3 regions of the Burkholderia sp. 22313 genome follow, and region 2 is predicted to be linked to each of the others. Evidence: predicted binding sites of a transcription regulator. Region 2 holds the regulator's gene; each other region holds the start of a gene.

Region 1 (7,196 bases), on a different contig from region 2:
CCGTATTGATCGCCGTGCTGGCGGCAACGCTCGTCGCCCGCCTGACGCCTTTACACGGGGGCGCGACGGTCGGCGCGTTGCCGGCCGGCATGCCTGCCCCGCGCCTTCCGATCGTTTCGCTGGCCGACGCAGGCGCACTCGCGTCCGGCGCGATCGCCGTTGCGCTGGTGTCGTTCGCCGACATCAGCATGCTGTCGCGCGCGCTTTCCGCGAGTGCGGGCGAAACGCCCGACCGCAACCAGGAGCTGATCGCACTGGGCGCCGCCAATCTGCTCGCCGGCGTGACGCACGGTTGCGCGGTCAGCAGCAGCGCGTCCCGCACGCCGGTCGCGATCGCCGCGGGCGCGCAAAGCCAGGTCACGAATCTCGTCGCGGCCGCGTGCATCGCGGCGCTGCTCATTGCCGCGCCGACCTTGCTGACGTTCGTCCCGCGCACGGCACTGGCCGCTGTCGTGATATACGCGGCGTTCGGCATCGCCGACGTCCGCAGCGTCGTGCGGCTGTACCGGATGCGCCGCGGCGAATGCCTGATTTCGGTGCTGTGTTTCGCCGGCGTGATCGGCATCGGCGTCATACCCGGCATCCTGCTCGCCAGCGCGCTGTCGCTGCTGTCGTTCGTCTGGCGGGCCTGGCATCCGTACGACGCGGTGTTGGGCCGGCTGACGGGCGTGCGCGGCTATCACGACATCGCGCGGCATCCGGACGCGGCGCAAGTGCCCGGACTCGTGCTGTTCCGCTGGGATGCCCCGCTCTTCTATGCGAACGTCGAGATTTTCTGCGAGCATCTGCGCGCGGCGATCGCGCGATCGGCGGGACCGGTCACGCGAATCGTGGTCGCTGCCGAGCCGGTCACCGACATTGACATCAGCGCCGCGGATCGGCTCGTGGCGCTGCACGAGGAGCTCGATGAGCGAGGCATCGCGGTGAATTTCGCGGAAATGAAGGGGCCGGTGAAGGATCGCCTGCGCGCATACGGCCTGTTCGACGTGTTCGGGCCCGGCAGTTTCTTTCCGACCGTGACCGATGCCGTTGCCTCTCACGTTCGGCGCCCGGGCCGACATACCCACGCCTGCAAACGAAAGCGTGCCACGCGCCGGCGCGTCTCGCACAAGAAGAGGTAGCGGCGCGGCGCACGAATCGGTGCGGTGGTCGCCGCATCGCGCGACGAGCCCGACGCCGTCGTCGCCGCGCCCGGTGGCTCAGACGGTGAAGGTGTTCGACCTTCTCATCTCGATCCACGTCATTCCGGCTCGCAACCCGTCGACTGCGGCGTCGCGCTCGGTCGCATGGATCCTGCTGTGCTCGAAGGTGCGCTCGCAAACGCCATCCGGCGACTCTAGGGTGACGTGGATCCGGCAGCGGAAGCCGCCCGGTTCGGCCGCGATCGTCTCGATCGCGACCGACCAGTTCGCTTCGTGAAGTTCGCCCGAAAGTGTCATCTGACTGCCCTCCTGGATCTCCGCGGGCCGCATATCCGCCAGCCGCCGGCGGGATTCACTCGACCACCAGGTCGTCGACGACGGCACGCACGCCTCGCGCGGACCACGCGGCACCGCGCACGGCCTTGCGTTCGGAGAACGAGCCGACCTTGCCGGACAGCCGCACCGTGCCGTCGTGCACGTCGATCGCGATGTGCTTCGCTTCGCGCTCGGCGTGACGCATGATCGCGCGCTTGATGTTGCCGCCGATGTCATCCGAACCGACCGTTCCCTGTACTGCGATGTGGTCGGTCACGCCCGTCACGCTGCGCATCTGCGAGATCGCGCGCACGGCCAGGTGGCTCTGGTACGCCCAGTCGACCTTGCCGGACAGCGTGATCCAGCCGCGCTCGACCTGCACCTTGACCGCGTCGTCGTGCAGACCGACCGTCCAGTGCAGGACCGAACGCACCGCCTTCGCGACGTCCTCGTCGGTGTGCACGTCGTCGTCCGGCAAATGCACGCTCATGTCGACGACGAGTGCCTTGACACCGGCCACCCGATTCGCCGCGCGCTCGATCGCCAGCTTCTCCGCATAGCTCGGCGGATGACCCGACAGCGTCACGATCCGGTCGGCCACCTCGACACCGATGCGTGTCGCATCGATCGACGGGTCGGATTCCAGTTCATCCTGAACGTCCTGCTTCAACTGCTTGTCGGTTTTCATCGTCTGCTCTCCTGTGCGCCACGGCGCGCTTGTTCGCCGCATGCAGCCAGATTTGCACACACGCGGCCCCGGATCGCTGATGCAGGTCAACGGATGCCTCGCGCCGTGCCGTGCGGCCGGCCGATACGCCGCTTGACGGAGGTCAACCGGCGTCGCCGCAGGTCTCGCACAGACGGTCGGCTATCGGACCGGCGCATGAGCGAACCTGCAGCCGCTCCAATGAGACGGCGCGCGGATCGCTCCGCGCGCCGAATCCTCCCGATGGGCGATGCGTGCCTGCATCGCCCGTTGCCCGTCGTCCGATCAGCTGATCGTCAGCTTCTTCTGTCCGACCGGCGCCTTCTTCGGCAATGTCAGCGACAACACACCATCCAGATACGTCGCCGTTGCGTTCGCCTCGTCGATTTCCGCGGAAAGCGAAAACGATCGACTGACCGCACCGCTGTAGCGTTCGCGCCGAATTACCCGCTCGCCGTCCTTCTGCTCGTTTTTGCGTTCGATCTTTGCATTGATCGATACGGTTCCGCCCTTGACTTCGATGTCGATGTCCTCCTTCGCGACGCCGGGCAGTTCCGCGTTGACCTTGTAGGCGTCGTCACTTTCCGTCACGTCGATCTTCATCGAAGCCAGATCCGGCTGCTCTGCCAGCGCCATGCCGCGCAGCGGCCTGAACAGCCCCTGAAACAGGTCGGACACGGGCTCGATCGAAAACGGATCGTAACGCGTCACGTTGCTCATGATTCGCACTCCTCATACAGATGGCATGCGGCCAACGCCCTCGTCCCGACAGCATGGGCCGCAATGGAGATCGGATGGCACGGCTCCGGATGCCGCGCACGGGACGAATGATCTTTAGAAGTCCAGCGTACCTTCCCGCACCGGTACGCGCTTGATGCGGGTCAAAGGCGATGGCTGCTTACGTACAGAACCGGAAATAGCCGCTATGAAGCAGGATCGGCCGCCCGCCGACTTCCTCGAGCAGGCAGCGTGCCGCGCGCTCGATAGCGGGACGGTGGCGCGCAAAGGCGTCGACGAGATCCTGCTCGCGGGGAGATGCCGCGCGGAAGTGATCTTCCAGCGCCTCTGCGGTGATCGCGCATCGCACACGACGACCCTCGACGAGTGCAGGAAAGCTCAGCGCTGGATCGAGCCCGCAATAGCCCGGTTGTTCGGAAGGAAACGATATCTGCATGATGGTTTCCTGCTCAAGTAGACCATTGACCGAGAACGAATAGGCGCTCGGCACGTCGCCTGTATAGGCCGGTATCCAGCACGTTTATTTCCACCGCCCGTCTTCGCGCTGCGGCGGTAGCTAGGCTGCCACGGCTGCGGGTGTGCGGCCTTCGTCGCGCACCAGAAGAACCGGGCAACTTGATTCGCGCAGGAACCGTTCGGCGATGCTGCCGAGGAGCATTCGCCGGACACCGCGACGTCCGTGTGTACCGATCGCGGCCAGATCGATCGAACGATCGTCGACATAGCGCCGCAGCCGCGCCACGACATCCTCGCCGATGTCAGTTTCGACAATCTCTGTCTCGCCGTTCACCCTGGCGCGCGAGATCGTCCGGTCAGCGCTTCGCAGGATCGTCTTGCCATAGTGCCGGATCTCTTCGAGCAACTCGTCCGGCTCCTGGCGGCCGCCGTACGCAAACAGAACGGATTTGTCGACCACGAAAACGGCGAACAGGCGGGCGCCGCACGATCGAGCGATCTTCAGGCCTTCGTCGAGTGCCAGATTCGATGAAGGACTGCCGTCGACGGCGACCATGATGTTCGTGTACATACCGACCTCGCTGGATGAACCGACGCGCCGGTGACGTTCGGATGTGCTTTCATCATCAGCGCTCGCCGGAAACGGGCGTTGACCGAGGTCAATGGTTTGAAACCGCAAGGAGATGCGCATGAGCCGGGACTAGAGACGCGGAATGAGCGGGTGCCAACCGGCTGCGTCTGCGTTTCCGGTGAGCGCGGGGGGCCTTTCACCTCGATCCCACGAAAGAAAGATGCGCGCATCTTCGACGCCCCTCTCGCTCGACGGAAACCTGCGAGCGGTGCCGGCCGGATAGCGCCGCATGCGCACATCGATCGCGAACGCGGCGACGTAACCTTCGCGCGCGACGATCCGTCTCATCGGCATGGACGGAACGACAGCCGTCGTCGACAGTGAACGCGACAGCGCAAGCCGTGACGGCATCAGACACGGTCGTCGAGCGTTCCGCGACATTCCAGTTCGGCATTTTCGTGCGTTGAGTTCGAACATCATGCCAACCCCATCGTTACCGCCGCGATTGTCAATCAAATATCATATGTTGATATATCAGGATCGCAGAATAAATGGCTCCTGATGCTGTGCCGGCCATCCGCAGCTAGCGCTTGCCTGAACCTGTCGCGGGGCGTAAGGTTTATTTCTCTATCGCCCTTTTTCGGGAGATATCAAAATGGCTGCCATGCAATCCGCGGCCACGCCCCTCTCCGACGAGGAAGCCCGGCGCCAGTTGCGCCGCGCCGTCATCGCCAGCACGATTGGCACCACCATCGAATGGTATGACTTCTTCCTCTACAGCACGGTCACCGGCCTGGTCTTCGCAAAGCTGTATTTCCCGCAATCCCATCCACTCGTCGGCACGCTGCAGGCGTTCCTGATCTATGCCGTCGGCTTTGTCGCACGGCCGGTCGGCGCGGCGATCTTCGGCCATTACGGCGACCGCATCGGACGCAAGGCCACACTGATCGTGACCCTGTTGCTGATGGGGCTCGCCACGTTCGCCGTGGCCTTCGTTCCGACCTACGCCACGATCGGCATCTGGGGCGCCGTCATCCTCACGGTACTGCGCTTCATCCAGGGCGTCGGCGTGGGGGGCGAATGGGGCGGCTCGGTCCTGATGTCGATGGAGTGGGCCCGCACCAATACGCATCGCGGTTTCGTCGCGTCGTGGCCGCAATTCGGCGTACCCGCGGGATTGTTCCTCGCCAACCTTGCCGTGCTGGCCATGAGCTGGTTTTCCGGGAGCGCTTTCCTCGCGTGGGGCTGGCGCGTGCCGTTTTTCCTCAGCATCGTGCTGGTGGCGATCGGGCTCTATATCCGCCTGAATATTCTCGAGACGCCGATCTTCGCGAAGCTGCTGGCCGAGCGCCGGATCGAGAAGACGCCGATGCTCGAAGTGCTGCGCAAGCAGCCGAGGGATATCGTGCTGTCGGCATTTGCGCGGATGGCCGAACAGGCGCCGTTCTATATCTATACGGCGTTCGTGTTCACTTACGGGATCACGGCGCTGGGCGTCACGCGCGAACTGCTGCTGGCGGCGGTGCTGGTCGCATCCGTGGTCGAGTTCTTCACCATTCCGCTGTTCGGGCACGTGTCGGATCTGATCGGGCGGCGGAGGATGTACGTGATCGGTGCGGCGGCCGTCGGCGTATTCGGATTCGTCTACTTCGCGATGGTCGATAGCCGGAATCCGGTGTGGATCTTCGCGGCCATCGTGTTGTCGCTGGTCCCGCATTCGATGATGTATGGACCGCAGGCTGCCTTGATTGCCGAGTCATTCACCGGGCGGTTGCGGTATAGCGGCGCGTCGATGGGTTATCAGCTCGCTTCGGTCATTGCCGGTGGCCCGGCACCGCTGATCGCAACGGCGCTGTTTGCCTACTATCACTCGGGGTATGCGATCGCGGCGTACGTGCTGGTGTGTGCGGTGCTGAGCGTGATCGCCGCATCGAAGCTCGGGGACTATACGAACAAGGATATTTCGCGGGAATACGACGACGCCCGGGGTTTGGGGGATCATGGGCACGCGCCGCCGTTGACTTGACGCATTCGCCAGCTCAGGCTGGCGACGACGGCAGCCACGATCCCATGGCGTCGCGGGCGCATCGAGCCCCCTTGGGTCAGCAGACACGCGGGGCCGCGCCGTGAGACGGCGCCGGGCGACGCAGAACACCGCGCCGCACAGTCCGGAACCGGTCTGGCGACGAGGCGCGACAGGCGTGCCGCGCCGCTCGTGATTCGGCGCTCGCCGGCCGGCGGGCGCGTTTCACATGGATCGAAATCGGGAGCGCGACCGGACGGTGAGATCGCCGCTGTCGCGCAGCGGTTCGCCCGGCGTGACCGGGTTTTATCGCTCGCTGACCTTCACGCGCGGCAGCCATTCAGCCTCGGCGCCCTGCGTCCCTTTCAGATGAGCAGGCGTCGCGTCCTGCGCGAGCGCGTCGGAACGGCGTGCCGCCTCGGTGTCGAGATGCCGGCCATCGAACGTCGACTGGCGACGGGTAATCATGTTGATGCGAAGGCGCTTTGCCGCCATGGTCGGTATTCCTCGAGAAAACGGTACCCCGCCGACTGGCGAGGTGCGATAGATTTACGCGAGAAAAATGTCGCTGCGATGACGCGGCCCGCGACGCGAATCTCCACCCTCACCTCTCCTACAGCGACCGCGGCCATCGCACCACATGGTCGATTTCCGGTGAATCCTCGCGTAGCGTTAGAATGGCGCCCCTTCTCACAGGAGACGAAAATGTCCTGGTTCGTATACGAAGTGCCCGAATACCACGAAGACGCTACCCGCATCGAGCCCTTGAGCGACCTGCGCAGCCGTGTGCTGAAAGTCGGTGGCGTGGCGATGGCCGACGAACTGGAAAGCATTCGCGAGAACGCCGCGGCGACAGCGGAAACACCCGAGCGCCCGCTGCGTACTCCGGAAAACCCGCATGTCTTTCCGATTCCTTACGCCGACTCCATGATCCTGGTCGGGTTCATCTTCGATCTGAAACGCGAGTTCCGGCAACTGGTCGTGTCGCCCGTGGAAATGCCCTGGCTGAAAGACGCGTAAAAGGTGGTCGAAACGGCAGCCGACGGGAGACTTGCTCCTGTTCCGCAGCCGGGTTCGACTATCCAGCGCACGCTTTCGAATACACATGCGTCGAGCTGGAACCGCGGGTCGGACTGAATCGAATCGAGCAGTGATGTAACCGGGGGAACTGCCGTGGACTCGAATGAGTACAGGGCAGAGTTTCGTGTAACGATCGCGCTATTGCGACAAGAAAGATTAGCCGAC
Region 2 (7,196 bases):
GTTCCCCGTCGCTCGATCGGGAGATCACGACGTAAGGTTTGAACGAACCGTCACTGGCGCGCGCGGGCGCGCAATTCAACAGATAGCCGCGGTGCGTGAACGCAGTATTCGCTTGCATGAATCCGCCACCTCTAGTCCCTTGTTTGTTGTTCACTACCCGTCTTTAAGGGTGCTACGTGGCCCCCGGTGCGGGCAGAGGCGGCGAGACTGCATCCCCTGTCGCCGCTTCGCAGGAAAAGAATCATACTCTGTAGAAAACGGGTGTTCTAGCTGAAATAAATCAGGACAAATCAGCGCGCGCCATGCGAGCCCGGCGATCGCCCGCGCGCCGTTTTCCCGTCGTGCCCGGAACGGGATTTGCTTCGATCCGGAGCGCCTCGCCGCCAGGAGAGCCGTGATGGAAACGTCCGCTCAAGCACACATCGCGCATCCGCGCAGCGTCGAACTCGACAACGACGACACGCTCGACAGCACCGTCGACACCGACGGCAAGCATCGCGAGGCGGCACGTCTCGCGAGCGGCCGCGCCTTCTCGCCCGACCAGATCACGCGCAGCAACGCATCGCTCGTCAACGCGATGCCGGAAGCCGGCGACGGCTTCGCCGGGTTCGACAGCCGGCCGGGCGGCAACCATCCGGCCTTCGCGCTGCGGGCTGGCTACGCGGTGATCGAGAAGGGCTTCGCCGCGCCGTCGCAGGCCGCCGACGCCGCGTTCGGCCCCGTTCATCGCATGTACGGCAGCACGTACTGGCCCGGTCACGGACGCCGGCCGGAACGGGTGATCGAACTGACGGCGGTGCCGAGGTAGCGTGCGCGCCGTTTGAATCGATCGTTCGATTGGCGAATCGAAGCGCGACCGGCGATCGACGGTGGCGGATCGAGGTGCCGGCCTTTCGCGGCTTGCCGTCACACGATGCCCGCGCAACCGTATTCAGTGACGATGGCGTGTCCGCACGGCGCTCACGTGCTGTCTTCGCGCGAGCAGGCGTCGCGATTCATCGTCCGCGCGGCGGCTGCGGTCACGATGCGCTTCGCGCTTCGCCGCGCGCATCACGCAGTGCAGCATGCGGCGCGCGCATGGGCCGCCATCGCGGTACGCCGGCCCCGCCGCCGCGGCGCGACGATCGCGATGACCGCGACGTCGCTGCAAAGTCCCGGCCGTTGGTTTACCCTGCCTCGCAGCAACGCACGGCCCGTTCGGCCATTGCGCCGACTTCCGCTCAACCCGCCACTCGGAGACACTATGTACAAGCGCATTCTGGTTGCCATCGACGGCAGCGACACGTCCCGCCACGCGTTCGATGCCGCACTCGCGCTCGCGAAGCAGCACGGTGCCGAACTGCAACCGTTCTACGTCGTCGAGAACGCCGCGATCTATTACAACGTGCCGGGCTACGATCCGTCCGTGCTGCGCGACCAGCTCATCGCGCAGGGCACCGCGCTCGCGGCGGATTTCACGAAGCGGATGCAGGCTGCCGGCGTGAAGGGCGAAACGCAGATGAACGAGGCGTCGTCGCTCAACGACGTATCGACGCTGATCCTCGACGGCGCGAAGGCGTTCGGCGCCGATCTGCTGGTGCTCGGCACGCACGGCCGTCGCGGGTTCCGCCGCCTCGTGCTCGGCAGCATCGCCGAACAGTGCGTGCGGCATGCGACGCTGCCGGTGCTGCTGATCCCGGCCGCCGCGCACACGGACGAAGACGAGCAGGAAGGCTGAGCGGGCCGGCGCGCGCGTTGCAGCCGCGCAGGCAAACTGCGCGCATGCACGCCTGCCGCTGCGACGCCACGCGGCATGCGCGCACGGTCGCGACGTTTTGTCACCCGACAGCCGCAACTTGCGGTGGGACAATGATTTCGTCGATTCAACGCCGGAGTAAACGATCATGCTGACGCCCGTCGCCACACGTCCCGCCGCCCAGCCCCATGCAGGCAGCTGGGCCTCCCGCCAGGCCCCGCACTGCTCGTCGTGCGCCATGCGGCACCTGTGCATGCCGCAGGGCCTCGCGCCCGAAGCACTCAGCCGCCTCGAATCGGTCATCTGCGCGGCGCGCCCGGTCAAGCGCGGCGAAGCGCTGTTCCGCGAAGGCGACATGTTCGACAACCTGTACGCGGTGCGCTCGGGTTCGCTGAAAACCGTCGCCACGCGCCACGACGGCCGCGAGCAGGTCACGGGCCTCCACCTCGCGGGCGAAGCGCTCGGCCTCGACGGCATCTGCGACGACACGCACCCGCGCACCGCGGTCGCGCTGGAAGACAGCTCCGTCTGCGTGATTCCGTACAGCGCGCTCAAGTCGCTGTGTTCGGAGGCCGGCACGATGCAGCTGCGCATGCACAAGCTGATGAGCGAGCAGATCGTGCGCGAAACGTCGCAAACCATGCTGCTCGGTTCGCTGAACGCGGAAGAACGGGTCGCCGCATTCCTGCTCGACGTGTCGTCGCGTTACCTGAAGCGCGGCTACTCGCCGTCGGAATTCAACCTGCGGATGACGCGCGAAGACATCGGCAGCTATCTCGGCATGACGCTCGAAACGGTCAGCCGCACGTTGTCGAAGTTCCAGAAGCGCGGCCTGATCGAAATGCAGGGCCGCCTCGTGCAGATCGTCGACTTCGACGGCCTGCACCACGTCTGACCCCGCGCGCCGCCACCCGCCACGCCCGCCTCTACGGCGCCTTCCGCCCCGATCAGTCGAGGAACAGCGCCGCGCGCGCCTTGAGCGCCACGCTGAAATCGTCGAGCCAGCCGATCGACAGGCGCCAGCTCTGCCAGTAAAGCTCGATGTCGACGGTCCGCCCGCGCGACATGTCGACGAGCTCGCCCGCCGCCAGTTGGCGATCGACCATCCGGTCCGGGCACATCCCCCATCCCAGCCCCGTTTCGCATGCGCGCAGATAGCCCGCGACGTGCGGGATCCAGTGTTGCGGCGGATCGAGATCCGCGCGCGTCACGCGCCGGATGAAACGCGCCTGCAAACCGTCCTTCGGGTTGAACATGACGCACGGCGCGCGGCGCAGCGCATCGCGCGTGATGCCCGCGCTGAAATAGCGCGCGTAAAACGCCGGCGAACACACCGCGCGATAGCGGATGCGCCCGAGCCGCGTCGACCGGCATCCCTGGATCGGCTCGGCCTGCGCGGTCACCGCGCCCTGCACGCTGCCGTCGCGAATGCGCGCGGCCGTGTAGTCCTGGTCGTCGATCACGAGGTCGAGCAGGGTCTCGCGCTCGGTGCAGAACGGCCCGACCGCGTCGATGAACCAGGTCGCGACGCTGTCATCGTTGACGGCCACGCGCAACGTCGGCCACGCACTCGCGATCTGGCCCGGCAATGCGGGCATCCGGCCGCCCAGCTCGGCCTCGAGCAGCTGCACGCGCTCCGTATGGCGGCACAGCAGCGCGCCCGACGTCGTCGCGACGCACGGCTGGCCGCGCTTGACGAGCACACTGCCGACGCGCTCCTCCAGCAGCTTCACGCGTTGCGATACCGCCGACGGCGTGACGTTCAGCTCCTTGGCCGCCCGTTCGAACGAGCCGTGCCGGATCACGGCTGCGAGGGCGTCGAGCAACGCGTAGTCGAGCATTAGATTTCCTTAATCCGCATTAGGTGAATTAGCTTCTCTTATGTCATGGCTGCCCGCAGACTAGCGCTAACCGATTCACCCGTCTACTGCTTCTCGTCTCCCATCATGAACTGGATCGCTTTTTCCCACGGCGCCGCCCTGTGCGGATCGCTCATCGTCACCATCGGCGCGCAGAACGCGTTCGTGCTCCGGCAAGGCATCATGCGCGCGCATGTCGGCAAGATCGTGCTGCTGTGCGCGCTGTCCGACATGATCCTGATCGGCGCCGGCGTCGGCGGCGCATCGGTACTCGTCGAGCGCTATCCGACCTTCGTCCACGTGGTGCTGTACGTCGGCCTCGCGTATCTCGCATGGTTCGGCATCAATGCGCTGCGCCGCGCGTTCAAGCCGGGGCACGACACGCTCGACGTGCGTGGCGACACGGTCGCACCGCCGCCGCAAAGTGCGGCCGCGATCGTGCTGATGACGCTCGCGTTCACGTGGCTCAACCCGCACGTGTATCTCGATACGTTCCTGCTGATCGGCACGGCCGGCGCACGCGAGCCGGAAGGCACACGCGTCGCGTTCGCGATCGGCGCGATGTCGGTCAGCGTCGTGTGGTTCCTCGGGCTCGGATACGGTGCGCGACTGCTCGCGCCGTGGTTCCGCAAGGCCGTTGCGTGGCGCGTGCTGGATGGCGCGATCGGCAGCATGGTGCTGTTTCTGGCGGCCGTGCAGTTGCGATAACGCGTTGCGTCACCGATCGATCACGGGCGGCAGCATGCCGCCCGTTTTTCGTTCCGGCGCCGGAATCGCCGGCGCTTCCATTCGCGTCCCCTCGCGCACCGGCATCGCAAAATTCGGCTCCGCATCCAATCCGACAGCACGAATCATTCGATAACGGACGATGCATCCGCTATCCGCCGCCATTTCGCCGCATTCGCGGCTGTGTGCCCGCTGCACGATTCCAGCCGATGGGCGAGAATGTTTCAGCGTCCCGCGACAACGGCGCACGTGCTTCGCCCGTCCGCCGTCCCGTCGCATTCATTCCGGCCCATCCTGTCGTTCGATCCCTTCATCTCGCAGATATCGGAGAGCAACATGACACTACGCACCCTCGGCACGTCGGACATCCAGGTTTCACCGCTCGCCTTCGGCGGCAACGTCTTCGGCTGGACCGTCGACGAGAACGCATCGTTTGCGCTGCTCGACGCGCTCGCCGACACCGGCATCAACTTCATCGACACGGCCGACGTCTACTCGGCCTGGGCGCCCGGCAACCACGGCGGCGAATCGGAAACGATCATCGGCAAGTGGCTCAAGCGCTCCGGCAAGCGCGACCAGGTCGTGATCGCGACCAAGGTCGGCCTGCTCGAGGCACGCGCCGGCCTGACCAGGGACAACATCCTGAAGGCCGTCGACGATTCGCTGCGCCGCCTGCAGACCGACTACATCGACCTGTATTTCTCGCACCGCGATCTCGCCGACACGGCCCCGCTCGAAGCAACGCTCGGCGCGTACCAGACGCTGATCGACGCGGGCAAGGTGCGCATCATCGGCGCGTCGAACTACAGCGGCGCGCGCCTGCGCGAAGCCGCCGACATCAGCCGGCGCGACGGCCTGCCCGCCTACCAGGTGATCCAGCCGGAATACAACCTGATCGACCGCGCCGACTATGAACGCGACCTCGAGCCGGTCGTGCGCGACCTGAAGCTCGGCGTCGTCAACTACTACGCGCTCGCGAGCGGCTTCCTGTCGGGCAAGTACCGCAGCGAGGCCGACCTGAAGAAGAGCGTGCGCGGCGATCGCGTCGCCGGCTATCTCGATGCGCGCGGCCTGCGCATTCTCGCGGCGCTCGACGACGTGTCGGCGAAGCACGGCACGCAACCGGCCGCGATCGCGCTGGCATGGCAGATCGCGCGGCCGACGATCACCGCACCGATCGCGAGCGCGACGTCGCTCGCGCAGCTTGCCTTGCTCGGCGAAGCGATCCGCGTTCGGCTCGACGACGACGACATCCGCAAGATCGACGCGGCCAGCGCGGTCTGAGGGCGTCCACGGCGCGTCGCCGGCCTGAGCCGCGGAGGTTCGCGGTGCAACGGATCGATGGTTCGATGGTTCGATGGATTGCGACTCGGCGGCGCATCGGTGGTGCCGAGCATCGTGCCGGGCCACCCGCCCGCGCCGCGATGAAGGCACGATGAAAACGAAAACGGCGCATGAACCACGCGCCGCCTCGCCCCCCATTCCGCTGTATCAACCAGCGCTGCGCAGCGCCATCGGCGACGCGCCGCTGTGGATCTCGCCGTCGCAGAACAAATGCGTGCGACATCCTGATGGCGAAGGAAGCAGGTCCGCTACGGGCGTTCGGACTCGCCCTCGCTTCCCGTGTCCAAGCGCAGGCGCGCTACGACTTGTCCGAGACTGTAATACGCGACCTGCCGGCTTCGATCCGACTCATCCACACTGATTCGGTGATCGAAATCCATCTGGCCGGACGAGTCTCCCGTCAAAGCGATTGAGGATCGTCTGCTCAGCAATCGTAGAAATATCTTTCGCATGGCTCAAGCAATATTCAGCCGCATCACTTTTTCCCTACGTGCCGCACCCTGCATCAAAACGTTGAGATTGCTGCGATCGACATTCGCTCAACGACGGATCACTCGAAGCCAATCCAGGTGATCCCCGAACAACGAAGATTCGAATGCAGCTACCGGCCTACACTCCTTCCATCGCAATGCCTACCCTCCGCAACTCGGCCAACGCTTGAGCCAATAGTTTCCTCAGTCGATCGTTCTCGGCTTGAAGGTCTTTCAGCCTTCGTGATTCAGTCCCTTCCCCGACACCAAATTTCGCCCGCCAGGCGTAGAAGGAGGTATCGCTGAACCCGTGTGTCCTGCACAGATCCCGGACCATCACACCGGCCTCGGCTTCTCTCAGGAACCCCATGATTTGCTCTTCGGTAAAGCGCTTCTTCATCTCGCCCCGTTCCTCGAAACCGAACTTCGCCGGCATCCGGTGGTTCGCGCGCCAGAGAACATTTCGATCTCCCGCTTGCGTCCTCTAACTCGAGGCAGCACGTGACGAAATTTCCCTTTGTCGACTGGCGTACGATTCGACGACGAGATAAAGGGTGGCCTGAACAATCACGGCGAACGGTGTTGCCCATTGATACAACGACGGAAAAATCGACGCGTTACCGACACACACGCCACCGAGCGTTGCGATCAGGCAAGTGCTCAATCCGGTCCATCGCCAGTTTTCGACCGCCTGTAGCGTGGCATCGGATACATCCCGGGAACGTCTGACCCAGAACTGATCGACGAGGAGCAACGTGACGAAGCAAGCCATGGACATGCCGATATAGTTCAGGGCACTCGCGAGCAAGTGCGTGCCATCTGAAATCAACACGGTCGCGGCAATCGCGCAGAACACGACGATGACGACTCTTCTGCTGACCGCAACGCCAAGGAGATGCTCAACTGCGTTGACGAAGGCAACGGTTCCCGAGTAGATGTTCCCCAGATTGATTCTGAGCTGAGTCGTGCAGGCGAAAACAATCCCGCCCGCACCCAGCAACGAAACGAAGTAGATGCCAGGATTGCTTTCCCGCATCCTGACCGCGAACCAGATCCCCAGGA
Region 3 (7,196 bases), on a different contig from region 2:
GACGTTCGTGGTCGGGACCGAGCGCGATCACGTGTCGCCCTGGCGTTCCGTGTACACGCTCCACCTGCTCACGCACCACGCGCTGACCTTCGTGCTGGCGTCCGGCGGCCACAATGCCGGCATCGTGTCCGAGCCCGGCCATTCCGGGCGCCACTATCGCTGCGCGACGCGCGAGCCCGGCGCGCCTTACCGCAGCCGGCACGACTTCGTGAGCGAAACGCCGGTGGTCGACGGATCGTGGTGGACGTGCTGGCGCGACTGGCTGCACGCGCATTCGTCGGGCGACGTGCCGGCACGTGTGCCGGCCGCCGGTTTCGCCGCGGCACCCGGTACCTACGTGCTCACGACATGAACGACCACCTGCAGCGAGATCCGCCGGGCGGCGCGCGCCTGCCCGGACTGCTGCCGCGGGCGGACGGCACACTCCCCGAGCTGATCGCACGTGCACGCAGCGCGCCACCGCTCACCGTCGCCGTCGTGCATCCATGCGATACGGCCAGCCTCGTCGCGCTTGCTGCGATCAACACGTCGCCGCTGGGCGCATCGATCGAGCCGTTGATCGTCGCACCGCGCGCGAAGGTGCTGCGCGTGGCGCACGAGGCGGGCGTCGATCTGGCGACGTGGACGATCGACGACGTGCCGCACAGCCATGCGGCAGCGGCACGCGCGGTGGAACTCGCGGCGTCCGGCCGCGCCGGCGCGCTGATGAAGGGCAGCCTGCATACGGACGAGCTGATGGGCGCGGTCGTCGCCGCGGAATCGGGGCTGCGCACGGACAAGCGCATGTCGCATTGTTTCCTGATCGAAACGCCTGCGTATCCGAGGCCGTTCATCCTGACCGACGCGGCAGTCAACATCGCACCGGATCTTGCGCAGAAGGCGGCCATCACGCAGAACGCGATCGACGTCGCCCATGCGCTGGGCGTTGCCTGCCCGCGCGTGGCGGTGCTGTGCGCGGTCGAGACGGTCAATCCGGCAATGCGTTCGACGCTCGACGCGGCGGCCTTGGCGAAGATGGCGGAGCGCGGGCAGATCACCGGGGCGATCGTCGACGGCCCGCTCGCGTTCGACAACGCGATATCGCAGCGGGCCGCGCGCGACAAGGGGATCGATTCGCCGGTTGCCGGCCGCGCCGACATCCTGGTGGTTCCCGATCTCGAAGCGGGCAACATGCTCGCGAAGCAACTCGAATACCTGGGCGGTGCCGCGAACGCAGGCATCGTCGTGGGCGCGCGCGTGCCGATCGTACTGACGAGCCGCGCCGACAGCGTTGCCGTGCGGGTCGCGTCCTGCGCGCTCGCGGCATGGCTGGCGCAGGATCGGCATGCGCCGGCGTTGGCCAGCCAACAGGCCGTCTTTTCGATGGAGGAACAGCGATGAAAGCACTCGTTTACCACGGCCCCGGGCGCAAGGCGCTCGAACAGCGGCCCAAACCGGAATTGCAGTCGCCGACCGATGCGATCGTCAGGGTGACGCGCACGACGATCTGCGGCACCGATCTGCACATCCTCAAGGGCGACGTGCCGACGTGCGAACCCGGCCGCATTCTCGGCCACGAAGGCGTGGGCATCGTCGAGCAGGCCGGCGCCGCGGTCGACTCGCTGAAGCCAGGCGATCACGTGCTGATTTCATGCATCTCGTCGTGCGGCCGCTGCGAGTACTGCCGCCGCGGCTTGTATTCGCATTGCACGACCGGTGGCTGGATTCTCGGCAACCGGATCGACGGCACCCAGGCCGAGTACGTGCGCATCCCGCATGCGCCGACCAGCCTGTACCGGATTCCGCCGGGCGCGGACGAGGACGCGCTCGTGATGCTGTCCGACATCCTGCCGACCGGATTCGAATGCGGCGTGCTGAACGGCAAGGTGCAGCCGGGATGCTCGGTCGCCATCGTCGGCGCGGGGCCGATCGGGCTGGCCGCGTTGCTGACCGCGCAGTTCTATTCGCCGGCGCGGATCATCATGATCGACCCGGACGGCAACCGGCTCGAGATCGCCCGACACTTCGGCGCGACCGACTGCATCGACGGCCGCAGCGGCGACCCGGTGGCGGAAGTGATGAAGCTGACCGACGGCGTCGGCGTGGATTGCGCGATCGAAGCGGTCGGCATTCCGGCGACGTTCGAGATGTGCACGGCGCTCGTCGCACCGGGCGGCGTGGTCGCGAACATCGGCGTACATGGCGTCAAGGCCGACCTGCACCTCGAGAAACTGTGGGATCGCAACATCTCGATCACGACACGGCTCGTCGACACGGTGAGCACGCCGATGCTGCTGAAGACCGTGCGCGCCGGGCGTCTCGATCCGAAGCGCCTGATCACGCACCGGTTCTCGCTCGACGACGTGGAAGGCGCGTACGACACGTTCGGGCGCGCCGCGCAGACCCATGCGCTGAAGGTGATCATCGAAGTCGGCTGATGATGCGGTCGCGCGTGACGGGAGCCGCGAACATCTGCGTCCCGCCACGCGCGACCGGCGCTTTCGCCGGCAGCGCCGTCAGGTCGGTCAGGTCGAAAGCGCGGCAGGCTCCTGCGTGCCGCCGGCCTCGACTTCGTCCAGATCGATGCACTGCGCGTAAGTCGGCACTTCGCACGGCCAATGCAGGGTCTCGGAAATACGCCGGCGCAATGCATCCGCCGCGGCGGGTTCGCCATGCGTGATGAAGGTCCGCACGGGCGCACACGGCATCGTGCCGAGCCACTTGAGAACCTCTTCGTAGTCGGCATGGGCCGACAGCGCCGTGATCGACTCGACCTGCGCGCGCACGCGGACGTACTCGCCGTGAATCTTCAGCGTCGGCTCGTGTGCGGCCAGCGCCGCACCGCGCGTGCCGACGGCCTGGTAGCCGACCAGCGCGATCGTGTTGCGCGCGTCGGGCGCGTAGCGGCTCAGGTGATGCAGCACGCGTCCGCCGGTCGCCATTCCGCTGCCGGCGATGATGACCATCGGGCCATGATGTTCGGCAATCGCCTTCGACTGGTCGACCGACCGGATCATCGTCGCCGCGTGGCCGAGCGCGTTCGCTTCGGACGCGCTCAGCCGGTGTTCGAAGAGATGATGGCGATAGATTTCGGTCACGTCCGTCGCCATCGGGCTGTCGAGGAACACCGGGACGCGCGCCATGCGGCCGGACGCCTTCAACCGCGCGATGTAGTGCAGGATTTCCTGTGCTCGGCCGACGGTGAAGCAGGGCATCACGACGACCCCGCCGCGCGCGAAGGTCTGGTCGAACATCGCGGCCAGTTCGTTCTCGGGATCGGACGCCGGGTGCAGCCGGTCGCCGTACGTCGATTCAACCACCAGGTAGTCCGCATGCGCGGGCGGCCGCGGCGGTTGCATGATCGGGTCGTGATACCGGCCGAGGTCGCCGGAGAACGCGAGCACCTTGTGATCCCAGTGCATCACGACGCTCGCCGCCCCGAGGATATGCCCGGCCGGCAGCAGTCGGAACGTCAAGCCACCCGCCAGCGTAGTGCAATCGTCGAACGCGACAGGCTTCAGCAGGTGCAGCGCGCGCTGCGCGTCGTCCAGCGTGTAAAGCGGTTGCGCCGGATGATGCTTCGAGTAACCGTGCCGGTTCGCGAAGTCCGCTTCCTCTTCCTGCAGCCGCGCGCTGTCGCGCAGCATGATGTCGCAGAGTTCGGCGGTGCCCGCCGTGCAGTACACCGGCCCGCGGAATCCGTCGCGCACCAGCACCGGAAGGTAGCCGGTGTGATCGATATGCGCGTGCGTGAGCACGACCGCGTCGAGCGTGTCGGGCGCGAGCGGCAGCGGGTGCCAGTTGCGCAGCCGCAGGTTCTTCGTCCCCTGGAACAGGCCGCAATCGACGAGGACGCGCCGGCTGCCATGCTCGACCAGATACTTCGAGCCGGTCACGGTTTCGGTCGCACCGAGAAAAGTCAGTTTCATGGATCGCCTCGCGCAGAGTCGACGGAGCAGTACGTCGATTACATCCCGAACGCGCGCGCGGCGGTTGACCGAAATCAGGAATTGCGGGATCGCCTCGCGCGCCGGACGAAATTCCCGGACGGCGCCCGGTTTGACGACGATCAAGCCTCGGCCTCGGCGGCGGCAGGATAGTGATTCCGTGCGCGCATGCGGTGCCGTGTCGTGGCCCCGTTATCCGCGCATGCCGCACGTGTGCCGCGTGTCGGTATCACGCGTCTTTCGGGATGAATCCATCATGACGTTGATCGCCAATCTCGATGGTGCCGGGCCCCTTTACCGGCTGTGTTTCGTCCGCTCGCCCTGGGCGTGGTTTACCTGCTTGCCGCTCGACGAGCAATGCGGCGAGCGCTGGGCGGACGTGCCGTACCAGAGCGCCGCGAAACCGCCGTACAGCGATTCGCGCGCGCAGTTGCTCAGGGTTGCGTTCGACGCGCCGAGCCTGTTGCCGCCCGAGGCCGGGCGGCACGGGCACGCCTGGAGCGTCCAGCAGATCAACCACGGCGCCGCGCCGTGGCTGCGCAGCGAGGATTTCATCGATGCGATGACGCTGGCCGTGCCGGCCGGGGCGACGCTCGCCGCGTTCGTCGAGACGATCGAGGCCGCGGGCGGCACCGTCTATGGTCCGCTCGGCTGGGCGGAGTTGCCGCCGTGGCAGCGTCCCGACGTCGCCGCGCATACGGGCTGAAGGGTCGAATGAAGGCGGGATGCCGTGCGCCCCGCCTGTCAGCCTGCGTCACCCCAGCCGCCGCCGAGCGCGACATAGAACGCGACGGTGTCCTGCAGCCGCTGCGCGACAGCCTGCAGCCACGCAATCCGCGCCTGATGGTATTGCACGTCGGCGACCAGCAACGGGACGTAGCCGGCGATCCCTGCGTCGTAGCCGGCCTGCGTCAGCTTCAGCGCTTCGCGGGCCGCGGCCAGCGCGCGGGCCTGCGCGTCGAGCGCCGCCGCATCGTTGGCGAGCGCGCGCAACGTGTCGGCCACTTGCGAGAACGCCGACAGCACGACCTGCCGATAAGTCGCATCGGCCTCGTCGTACGCATCCTGCGCGGCACGGCGCTGGTTCAGCAGCGTGCCGCCATGAAACAGCGGCGCGGTGAGCCCGGCGCCGACGCTCCACGCGCGGCCGGCCGGCGCGAACAGCTTGCCGGCGACGAGGCTGTCGAATCCACCCGATGCGGACAGCGTGAGGTTCGGGTAGAGCGCGGCCGTCGCGACGCCGACCTGCGCGCTGGCCACGTGCAACCGGGCTTCCGCCTCCAGGATGTCGGGCCGCCGGCGCACCAGCGACGACGGCGCCGTATCGGGCAGGCTGGCGGGCAGTTCGATGCCGTCGAGCGACAGGTCCGGCGTCTGCCAGTCGACCGGGTAGCGGCCGGCCAGCAGCGCGAGCAGGTCGTCGGCCTGTGCGCGTTTCCGGGCGAGCGCAGGCAGCGTCGCCTCGAGTCGATCAAGCTCTCGCATCGTCAGTGTCACCAATCCGGCTGGCTGCATGGTCGGCTCCGCGCTCGCTCAACGAGCCGTCCAGCATGCCAGCAGTCAAAAACACGACATCTGTAAATAGCCAGAACACGACATTATAACTTTGCTCCTACAACGAAAAAATTCGATCATACGCATTATGTAAAATTTGATAATCAGAAATATTTGTCTGATAGATTGGCCCTGAAAGTGCGGAAGAAATTCGTCTTGTGAAAAGACGGATGCAGGATCTCGGGAACACCGGTGGCGTACCCCGAGATACCTCTTCATGGCGGGAGAGTGCAAATCAGGCGGGCATCACAGCTGCTTCATTCAATCGGCTCATACGGCAAACCAACGTAGTTTTCCGCGATCGTCTTGAGTCCGGCTTCGGAAGTCGTGTAGTAGTCGTAGTCGGTACGCTGCATGCGCTTGTCGAACGCGTCGCGCTCCGGGAACTCATGCAGGAGGTTCGTCATGAACCACGAGAAACGCTCTGCCTTCCACACACGGCGCAGCGCGATTTGCGAATACCTTTCCAGTAGATCGGTACGGCCGTCGCGATACACGCGAATCAGGATCCGATACAGCGTGCTTACGTCGCTTGCCGCGAGATTCAAGCCCTTCGCGCCGGTCGGCGGCACGATATGCGCCGCATCGCCCACGAGAAACAGCTTGCCGTACTGCATTGGTTCAACCACGTAGCTGCGCAGCGGCGCAATGCTCTTCTCGAGCGACGGACCTGTGACGACCTTCTCCGCCACATCCTGCGGCAGGCGCGTTTTCAACTCTTCCCAGAAGCGTTCGTCGGACCAGTCTTCGACTTTCTCGGTCAACGGCACTTGCAGGTAGTAACGGCTGCGCGTCGTCGAACGCTGGCTGCAGAGCACAAAGCCGCGCTCGTGATGCGCGTAGATCAGTTCGTGATTGACAGGCGGGGTATCGGAAAGCATGCCGAGCCAGCCAAACGGATAGACGCGCTCGTAATGCGTGAGCACTTCCGCCGGGATTGTCTTGCGTGAAACGCCATGGAAGCCATCGCAGCCCGCAACGTAATCGCAATCCAGTCGGTATGTCTCGCCGTTCTTTTCGAATGTGACGTAGGGCGCTTCGCCTTTCACGTCGTGCAATTGAACGTTGGCCGCTTCGTAGATCGTGGTCGCACCGCTTGCCGCGCGTGCCGCCATCAAATCGCGCGTCACTTCGGTCTGGCCGTACACCAGCACCGACGAACCACCCGTGAGCTGCTTCAGGTCGATGCGATCACGTCGCCCACCCAACACCAGTTCGATGCCGTCGTGAACCAACCCTTCGGCATCCATACGCTCGCGTACGCCTGCTTCGCGCATCAGGTCGACCATGCCCTGCTCGAGCACGCCCGCACGGATTCGGCCAAGCACATATTCGCCGCTTTGACGTTCGAGAATGACGTTGTCGATGCCCGCTTTGTGCAACAACTGTCCCAAAAGCAGGCCGGACGGCCCGGCGCCGATGATCGCTACTTGGGTCTTCATGACCGATGTCTCCTGTATTCCTCTACACCGCGACTTCTGCTCCGCTCTTCGAGCCCCAATAATTAGCGCCGCGGTTGAATTGTATTTTTCTAGAAATGCACGGCGCTGGTAAGGCAATTTTTGCGATTAAAATAGGACTTTTAAAAAGTCCCGTGCGGGCCCATGCTCCGCTAATGAACTCATGAAGCGTCCGGCGCAGCACGACATCCCCGTCTTCAAGTTATACGGCGAAGGGCCAGACTGGAGCACGCTCGATTTGCTGCACTGCGAGTCG

Evidence for each region. The regulator FNR, encoded in region 2, switches genes on or off when oxygen is low (the NO sensors DNR and NnrR bind a similar motif). The targets are predictions, from matches to a motif close to TTGATNNNNATCAA.
Region 1: ACTJKF_RS02540 (universal stress protein) is a predicted target of FNR. The motif match lies at 4,007-4,020, and genes of this name have one in related genera.
Region 3: ACTJKF_RS02665 (MBL fold metallo-hydrolase RNA specificity domain-containing protein) is a predicted target of FNR. The motif match lies at 4,039-4,052, and genes of this name have one in related genera.

The regions. Positions count from the first base shown of each region.
Region 1 covers NZ_JBQEON010000002.1:181,846-189,041, reverse strand. The annotation lists gene ACTJKF_RS02565 (SulP family inorganic anion transporter) at 1-1,121, shown strand, start outside; gene ACTJKF_RS02560 (hypothetical protein) at 1,200-1,439, opposite strand; gene ACTJKF_RS02555 (BON domain-containing protein) at 1,495-2,145, opposite strand; gene ACTJKF_RS02550 (Hsp20/alpha crystallin family protein) at 2,449-2,883, opposite strand; gene ACTJKF_RS02545 (DUF1488 domain-containing protein) at 3,062-3,337, opposite strand; gene ACTJKF_RS02540 (universal stress protein) at 3,458-3,928, opposite strand; gene ACTJKF_RS02535 (hypothetical protein) at 4,058-4,408, opposite strand; gene ACTJKF_RS02530 (MFS transporter) at 4,584-5,954, shown strand; gene ACTJKF_RS02525 (hypothetical protein) at 6,258-6,446, opposite strand; gene ACTJKF_RS02520 (helicase) at 6,657-6,971, shown strand.
Region 2 covers NZ_JBQEON010000035.1:25,192-32,387, reverse strand. The annotation lists gene ACTJKF_RS25025 (hypothetical protein) at 1-118, opposite strand, end outside; gene ACTJKF_RS25020 (DUF3005 domain-containing protein) at 398-808, shown strand; gene ACTJKF_RS25015 (universal stress protein) at 1,244-1,717, shown strand; gene fnr (fumarate/nitrate reduction transcriptional regulator Fnr) at 1,884-2,630, shown strand; gene ACTJKF_RS25005 (LysR family transcriptional regulator ArgP) at 2,683-3,576, opposite strand; gene ACTJKF_RS25000 (LysE/ArgO family amino acid transporter) at 3,682-4,302, shown strand; gene ACTJKF_RS24995 (hypothetical protein) at 4,312-4,518, opposite strand; gene ACTJKF_RS24990 (aldo/keto reductase) at 4,657-5,604, shown strand; partial or broken gene ACTJKF_RS24985 (transposase) at 6,310-6,534, opposite strand; gene ACTJKF_RS24980 (purine-cytosine permease family protein) at 6,619-7,196, opposite strand, start outside.
Region 3 covers NZ_JBQEON010000002.1:204,846-212,041, forward strand. The annotation lists gene ACTJKF_RS02650 (PHA/PHB synthase family protein) at 1-352, shown strand, start outside; gene ACTJKF_RS02655 (bifunctional enoyl-CoA hydratase/phosphate acetyltransferase) at 349-1,380, shown strand; gene ACTJKF_RS02660 (zinc-dependent alcohol dehydrogenase family protein) at 1,377-2,417, shown strand; gene ACTJKF_RS02665 (MBL fold metallo-hydrolase RNA specificity domain-containing protein) at 2,505-3,908, opposite strand; gene ACTJKF_RS02670 (hypothetical protein) at 4,183-4,632, shown strand; partial or broken gene ACTJKF_RS02675 (efflux transporter outer membrane subunit) at 4,671-5,393, opposite strand; gene pobA (4-hydroxybenzoate 3-monooxygenase) at 5,738-6,922, opposite strand; gene ACTJKF_RS02685 (helix-turn-helix domain-containing protein) at 7,104-7,196, shown strand, end outside.